One region of the Streptomyces montanus genome, then DNA from elsewhere that is predicted to be linked to it. Evidence: riboswitches for the same ligand, from Rfam matches in the RefSeq annotation. Region 1 holds a riboswitch; the other holds the start of a gene.
The links. Region 1 has a riboswitch for glycine ahead of gcvP (aminomethyl-transferring glycine dehydrogenase). Riboswitches for the same ligand answer to the same signal wherever they lie in the genome.

Region 1 (3,799 bases):
CGCTGCTCCAGGGCGGGCAGGGCATCTTCGGGATCGCCGTCGGTGTGGTCTGGCGGGATGTGGAGAGCGCGCTCTCGCAGCTGCACGGCGAGCGGATCGACACAGGTGAGACGCTCGTAGGGCACCATCCCGCGGACGAGCTGGCACGGCGCCGCAACCGCGCGGTCTGAGACCTCACGGCCGGACCGATCACAGGGCATTGTCAGTGGCGTAGGGCAGCATCGGAGATGTGAGAAACACGCCCACGATCCTGCATCTGGACATGGATGCCTTCTACGCTTCGGCCGAACAGGCAGCCAAGCCGAGCCTGCGCGGCAAAGCGGTGATCGTGGGGGGACTCGGGCCGCGTGGAGTGGTAGCCACCGCCTCGTACGAGGCGCGGGTCTTCGGGGTCCATTCGGCGATGCCCATGGCGCAGGCGCGCCGGCTGGCGCCCAACGCCGCTTATCTGGTGCCGCGCTTCGGGTTCTACCGGGAGATCAGCGAGCAGGTGATGGGGCTGCTGCGGGAGCTGTCGCCGTTGGTGGAGCCGCTGAGCCTGGACGAGGCGTTCGTGGACCTGGAGGCGGGGGGAACGGCCTGGGACGAGGAGTCGGCGCGGCTGACGGGTACGAAGCTGCGCGGGGACATCCGGGCTGTCACCGGGCTCACGGGGTCAGTGGGGCTCGCCGTCTCCAAGATGCTCGCGAAGATCGCCTCCGAGCAGGCCAAGCCGGACGGCCTGGTGCTGATAGAGCCGGGGACGGAGCGAGCGATGCTGGGACCCCTGCCGGTGCGGACGCTGCCGGGAGTGGGGCCGGCCACCGGTGATCACCTGCGGCGGGTCGGCATCACCACGGTCGAGGAGGTCGCGGAGGCGGGCGAGGACGAGCTCGTGCGGCTTCTCGGCAAAGCCCACGGGAGCGCGCTGTACGCCATGGCGCTGGCGCTCGACGAGCGGCCCGTGGTGGCCGAGCGGGACACCAAGTCGGTGTCCGTCGAGGACACGTACGACGTGGACATCCATGACCGGGTCCGGGTGCGGGTGGAGGTGCAGCGGCTCGCCGACCGGTGTGTGCGGCGGCTGCGGGACGCCGGGCGGTCGGGGCGGACCGTGGTGCTCAAGGTGCGGCGGTACGACTTCTCGACGCTCACCCGGTCCGACACGCTGCGTGGGCCGACGGACGACCCCTCGGTGGTGCGGGAAGCGGCGGCGCGGCTGCTCGAGACCGTCGACACCACGGGGGGCGTACGGCTCCTGGGGGTCGGTGTCACGGGGCTCGCCGACTTCACGCAGGAGGACCTCTTCGCCCAGGCGCAGGCGGCCGCCGGGGAGCTGGAGCCGCCGGCCGAGGAGGAGGCTGAGGAGTCGGCCGAGAAGCAGGAGACGCCCACGGTGCGACGGTGGTCGGCGGGGCATGACGTACGGCATGCCGAGTTCGGACCCGGATGGGTGCAGGGCAGTGGCCTTGGGCGGGTCACCGTGCGGTTCGAGACGCCCGACTCCGAGCCGGGGCGCGTGCGCACGTTCCGGACCGACGATCCGGAGCTGGAGCCGGCGGAACCGCTGCCGCTGGTGCGACGAAGACCTCAGGTCTCGTCCGAGCCCGCCAGGTGGCCGCAGTCGCGGTCCGGCGGTGGGGGCGGAGGCGCCACATCGAGGCCGTAGTGGTGATAGAGCTGGATTTCCTGCTCGGGGGAGAGGTGGCGGCCGACGCCGAAGTCGGGGGCGTCCTTGATCAGGGCGCGGTCGAAGGGGACCCGCAGGGCACCCTCGACCAGTTCGCTGGGCTCCAGGGGCACAAAGGCGTCCCTGCTGAACAGACCGGTGCGTATGGCCGCCCATTCCGGCACGCCGGTCGCATCGTCGAGATAGACCTCGTCGACGGTGCCGATCTTGTTGCCATTGCGGTCGAACGCCTTGCGGCCGATCAGTTTGCGCGGATCGACGTCGGTCTGCACGGGACCTCCAGCTGCTCACAACTCATCCGTAAGCACTACGAAAGAGCACTTTGAGGAGGGCGGCCACTCGAGGGAAGCCCGCTGGTAGGCTGGCAACGGCCGCTGACCCCGTGCGGGAGAGTCCTCCAGACTTCACCGGAGGCGCCGAAGGAGCAAATCCTCCCCGGAATCTCTCAGGCCCACGTACCGCACGGACGAGGTCACTCTGGAAAGCAGGGCGGGCGTCCACGGCTCCCGCTCTCACCGACGGTGCAAGCCGGATCGCCGAGTGCGGGCGGACCGGCGAAGCTCTCAGGTTGAGATGACAGAGGGGGAGGCCGTCCGGGCACCCACGCCGTGGTGCCCTCGAAGGTCGTGTCAGACCAGGAGGCCTCCGCAATGACCGCCCATCGCATTCCACTCTCCGAGCTCGAACAGGGAATCCCTTTCGAACAGCGCCACATCGGGCCCGACACCGAGGCCCGGGCGAAGATGCTCGCGCAGGTGGGGTACGGCTCGCTCGACGAGCTGACGGCCATCGCGGTCCCGGACGTGATCAAGAACGCCGAGGCGCTCGCTCTGCCCGGCGCGCGCACCGAGGCCGAGGTCCTCGCCGAGTTGCGTTCCCTGGCGGACCGTAACGAGGTCCTCGACTCGATGATCGGGCTCGGCTACTACGGCACGTTCACGCCGCCGGTGATCCTGCGCAACGTCATGGAGAACCCGGCCTGGTACACCGCGTACACGCCGTACCAGCCGGAGATCTCGCAGGGCCGCCTGGAGGCGCTGCTGAACTTCCAGACCATGGTCGCCGAGCTGACGGGCCTGCCCACCTCCGGTGCCTCGCTGCTCGACGAGGGCACCGCGGCCGCCGAGGCGATGGCGCTGTCGCGGCGCGTGGGCAAGGTCAAGAACGGTGTCTTCCTCGTCGACGCGGACACGCTGCCGCAGACCATCGCCGTGATCGAGACGCGCGCCGAACCGACCGGAGTCGAGGTCGTCGTCGCGGACCTGAGCGACGGCATTCCGGCCGAGATCGCCGAGCGCGGCGTCACCGGAGTGCTCCTCCAGTACCCGGGCGCCTCCGGTGCCGTACGGGACATCAAGCCCGTCATCGACCAGGCGCACGAGCTGGGCGCGATCGTCACCGTCGCCGCCGATCTGCTCGCGCTGACGCTGCTCACCTCACCGGGTGAGCTCGGCGCGGACATCGCGGTCGGCACGACACAGCGCTTCGGAGTGCCGATGGGCTTCGGCGGGCCGCACGCCGGATACATGGCCGTGCGCGAGAAGTTCGCGCGCAACCTGCCCGGCCGTCTCGTCGGCGTCTCGGTCGACGCGGACGGCAACAAGGCATATCGGCTGGCCCTGCAGACGCGGGAGCAGCACATCCGCCGGGAAAAGGCGACGAGCAACATCTGTACGGCGCAGGTGCTGCTTGCCGTGATGGCCGGGATGTACGCCGTGTACCACGGCCCTCAGGGCCTCAAGGCGATCGCGGGGCGCACCCACCGGTACGCCACGATCCTCGCGGCGGGCCTGAAGGCGGGCGGCGTCGAGGTCGTGCACGAGGCCTACTTCGACACGCTGACCGTGCGGGTGCCGGGCAGGGCCGCCGAGACCGTCGCGGCCGCGCGCGACGGCGGGGTCAACCTGCGCCTCGTCGACGCCGATCATGTGTCCGTCGCCTGCGACGAGACCACCACACGCACCCAACTGGGCGCGGTCTGGACCGCGTTCGGCGTCCGGGGCGACATCGAGGCGCTGGACGCGTCCGTCGTGGACACGCTGCCCGCCGCGCTGCTGCGCACCGACGAGTACCTCGCGCACCCGGTGTTCCACCAATACCGCTCCGAGACCGCGATGCTGCGCTACCTGC
Region 2 (3,799 bases), on a different contig from region 1:
GGTAGAGGGTGCGGGCCACGTCGAGGCCGTCGACGACCTCGTACGAACGGTTCCAGCCGCTGGCCGAGAGTTCCTGGGCGGAGGTGACGCAGGGCGCGTAACTGAAGCCCTCCACCTCCATGTTCCCGTACTGGGCGTCCGGCGACCCGGCCTGGCCGTGCCAGAGCAGCATCCAGACCTGACCCGCGGAGGGCGTCGCGAGCGCCCGCAGGAGCGCCTCGTAGGCGTCGTAACGCCCGGGCGTCACCTGGCGCAGCATGTGCTCGACCTGCCCGGCCGCGGCTGTGCCCGACGCGCTCACCCTCTACCGCCCCTTCGCGACATACCTGTCAACATGCCCCACAGGCCCGGCGTGCGTCATGTACTTGAAGCGCGCACCACCCGACCGAGCCATTCTGCATCGTCCGGGGCCGATGCACTCACTGGCGCCTCAGCCGTGGGCCGGACCCCCGAGCGAAAGACCCCCAACCCCGACCGAGCCATGAAACCAGCTTAGGTCGCCATCCTGACAGCGGCTCGGCGCACGCGGCCGCGGCTGTGACCCCGTGGCGTCAGTGTCCGTGCCGATGGAAGGGGCGCACGCGGGCGCGCATCCAGTCGCCCACCGGGTCCTGCGCGACGTCGAGGAACACGAGGTTCACAGGCGGCGCCACCGGCACCCGGGCGAGCGCCCGCCCCAGGGCGTCCAACGGGAGCGCACGCGCCCCCTCGTCCCAGGAGATCAGTTCGACGCCGATGAACATCACCGGGTCGCCCCCCTCGATGCTCGCCAGGCAGCGGCGGGCACTCAGCACGACACCGGTTCCCGCGAACTCGGCCGAGGCGGCGGCCAGGAAGTCCACCGGGTCCTCCTGCCAGTCGGGCTCGAACAGCCGGACCCGGCCGCCGCTCGCGGGCCCGTCCAGCTCAGTCCGTCCGGCCCGGCACAACGCGGCGACGGCGGGCGGCGGCAGGGGCACACCGACCGTGCCGTCCGGATTCACCGCGATGCCCACGTGCGGCGGCAGTCCGCGCGCGAACTCCACGGCGGGCGCGATGGTGTACGACATGTGGTCGCCCACGATCTGCCGGAACTGCTGCTCCGAGCTGAAGACCGGAACGTACGCCTGTCCGTCGAGCTCCATCATCGGCAGGTCGAGCGGGCCGCTGTGCGGGCCGCCGCCGTTGGGCAGCGGCACCCAGAGGAAGCTGCGCCCGAGGACCTCCACGATGCGGGCACCCGCCGAGGGCGCCGCGGGCCCCCCGGGAGCGCCGAGGGACGCGGCGAGCACCTCCTCCAGCGCGTTGCCGGGCCAGCCGGCATGCGGGTGAGGGTGCGCCTGTACCGGTATGTCCATCTGCGTAACCATCTGCTCGGAACCTCTGCTGATGGGGGTAAACCCTATCGCCTGCGGAGCTTTCACCCCACGCGGCGTCCAGTGGGGTTCAGCCACCGAAGGGGCGCCGAAGGGACTCAGTCGCCGAAGTCGATCCGCCGCAGCACGTCCGCCGCGGCACGGTCGACGAGAACGGCCGAGTCGCAGCCCTCCGGCAGGTCGCCCTCCTCGACGGAGCGCAACAGCCGGTCGACCGCGCCGCGGTGCCGGGCGAAGGCGTATCGCGAGACGCCGCGGCCGCGCTCGCGCTGGCCGTCCAGCGCGGTGTCCGGCGGGACGTCGAGCAGCAGCAGGTGCAGCGTGCCGCCCCGGCGCCTGGCTTCGCGGGCGATCCAGTTGCGCACCCAGGCCTGGGTGCCGCAGTCGTGCACGACGACCCCCTCACCGGAGCGCAGGGCGCGGCGCAGGCCCGCGTAGTGCGCGGCCCGCACGAGGGGGCGGTAGACCGCGTACGGCACAAAGCGGGACAGACGGCGGTCCCAGCGGTCGCGGGTGTCCTGCGAGTCGATACGGAGGCCCGTCACGGCGCGGCGCATCAGGGTCGACTTGCCGCTGCCCGGGAGGCCCGTGACCACGACCAGGTCGGCCGCGCCGAAGCGGAGGCCGTGCGGACTGTGTCCCGCACGGTCCCGCAGATCGCGGACGACGGGCGCCGGGAGCGGGCCGCACGCCTCCCTGGCCGGGGCAGCGGGCTGCTTGGGCAGTGCGACGGCCGCACCTGTCGCGTACACCGTGGTCCTGTTCACGCTGATCGTCCTCCCCTTGGGGTCGGGAGACCCATCCCCGTCGAGTGTAAAGAGAAGGTAATGCGTGCCACCTGTCATTTTGGTTCTCGTCCTGCCACAGCCCCGTCACAGATCTCTGTGAAAGGTCCCCCTGCCGTGCCGCACCCAGGCGTGCAATGATGTGCGCGCCAACTGCATACCGGCCGCTTGAATCCGCGCGGGAGAGTTCCGGGTACGCGTACCCGGGCGCCGAAGGAGCAAGTCCCTCCCTTGAATCTCTCAGGCCCCGTTACCGCGCGGGCGAGGCACATCTGAAAAGCGGGCCGCTGTCCAGTGGCTCCACCCAAGGTGCAAACCGTGACCGCCGGCTGCCGACGGTCATGGCGAACCTCTCAGGTTCCGATGACAGATGGGGAGGAACGACCTCGCCCGTCATGCCCTGGGAGCAGAACCGATGAGCAGTAACGCCGCGCCCCTCACGCCACGGCGCACCGCGCTCGATGCCCTGCATCGTTCGCTCGGCGCGACGATGACCGACTTCGCCGGCTGGGACATGCCTCTGCGGTACGGCTCCGAGCGGGACGAACACATCGCCGTCCGTACCAGGGCAGGCCTCTTCGACCTCTCCCACATGGGCGAGATCACCGTCACCGGCCCCCAGGCCGGCCGGCTCCTCGACCACGCGCTGGTCGGCAACCTCTCCTCGGTCGGCGTGGGCCGCGCCCGCTACACCATGATCTGCCGGGCCGACGGCGGCATCCTCGACGACCTGATCGTGTACCGGCTCGGGGAGAGCGAGTACATGGTCGTCGCCAACGCCTCCAACGCCCAGGTGGTCCTGGACGCCCTGACCGAGCGCGCCGCCGGCTTCGACGCCGCCGTGCGCGACGACCGCGACGCGTACGCGCTGCTCGCTATCCAGGGCCCCGAGTCCTCCGGCATCCTCAAGTCCCTCACCGACGCCGACCTGGACGGCCTCAAGTACTACGCGGGCCTGCCCGGCACCGTCGCGGGCGTCCCGGCCCTGATCGCCCGCACCGGCTACACCGGCGAGGACGGCTTCGAGCTGTTCGTCTCCCCGGCCGACGCGGAGAAGCTGTGGCAGGCGCTGACCGACGCGGGCTCCGCGGCGGGCCTGGTCCCCTGCGGCCTCTCCTGCCGCGACACCCTGCGCCTGGAGGCGGGCATGCCGCTGTACGGGCATGAGCTGAGCACCTCGCTGACGCCGTTCGACGCGGGGCTCGGCCGGGTCGTGAAGTTCGAGAAGGAGGGCGACTTCGTGGGGCGCGAGGCGCTCACCGAGGCCGCCTCCAGGGCCGAGGAGAACCCCCCGCGTGTCCTCGTCGGTCTGATCGCCGAGGGCCGCCGCGTCCCGCGCGCCGGGTACGCGGTCGTCGCCGGCGGCGAGGTCGTCGGCGAGGTCACCTCGGGCGCGCCCTCGCCCACCCTCGGCAAGCCGATCGCGATGGCGTACGTGGACGCCACGCACGCCGCGCCCGGCACGCCCGGTGTCGGCGTGGACATCCGGGGCAGTCACGAGCCGTACGAGGTCGTGGCGTTGCCCTTCTACAAGCGCCGGAAGTAGTCCCGGCGTCGGGGTCGGCAGCGCGCCGACGTGACCTGCGGCCCCGTGTGCCGTCTCGTAGCGCAAAGGGCATCTCACCAGCCCACCCGTTCACCAGCACTCCCTCGCGTACA

Region 2: linked by a shared signal. The riboswitch ahead of gcvT (glycine cleavage system aminomethyltransferase GcvT) and the one ahead of gcvP (aminomethyl-transferring glycine dehydrogenase) in region 1 are both predicted to bind glycine.

The regions. Positions count from the first base shown of each region.
Region 1 is NZ_VBZC01000024.1:127,024-130,822, reverse strand. Features, by position in the region: gene FE633_RS22690 (MerR family transcriptional regulator) at 1-170, shown strand, start outside; gene FE633_RS22685 (DNA polymerase IV) at 230-1,648, shown strand; gene FE633_RS22680 (PRC-barrel domain-containing protein) at 1,570-1,941, opposite strand; glycine riboswitch at 2,045-2,140, shown strand; gene gcvP (aminomethyl-transferring glycine dehydrogenase) at 2,320-3,799, shown strand, end outside.
Region 2 is NZ_VBZC01000023.1:104,381-108,179, forward strand. Features, by position in the region: gene FE633_RS21845 (enhanced serine sensitivity protein SseB C-terminal domain-containing protein) at 1-301, opposite strand, end outside; gene FE633_RS21850 (enhanced serine sensitivity protein SseB) at 552-1,337, opposite strand; gene FE633_RS21855 (AAA family ATPase) at 1,454-2,128, opposite strand; glycine riboswitch at 2,310-2,406, shown strand; glycine riboswitch at 2,407-2,520, shown strand; gene gcvT (glycine cleavage system aminomethyltransferase GcvT) at 2,556-3,686, shown strand.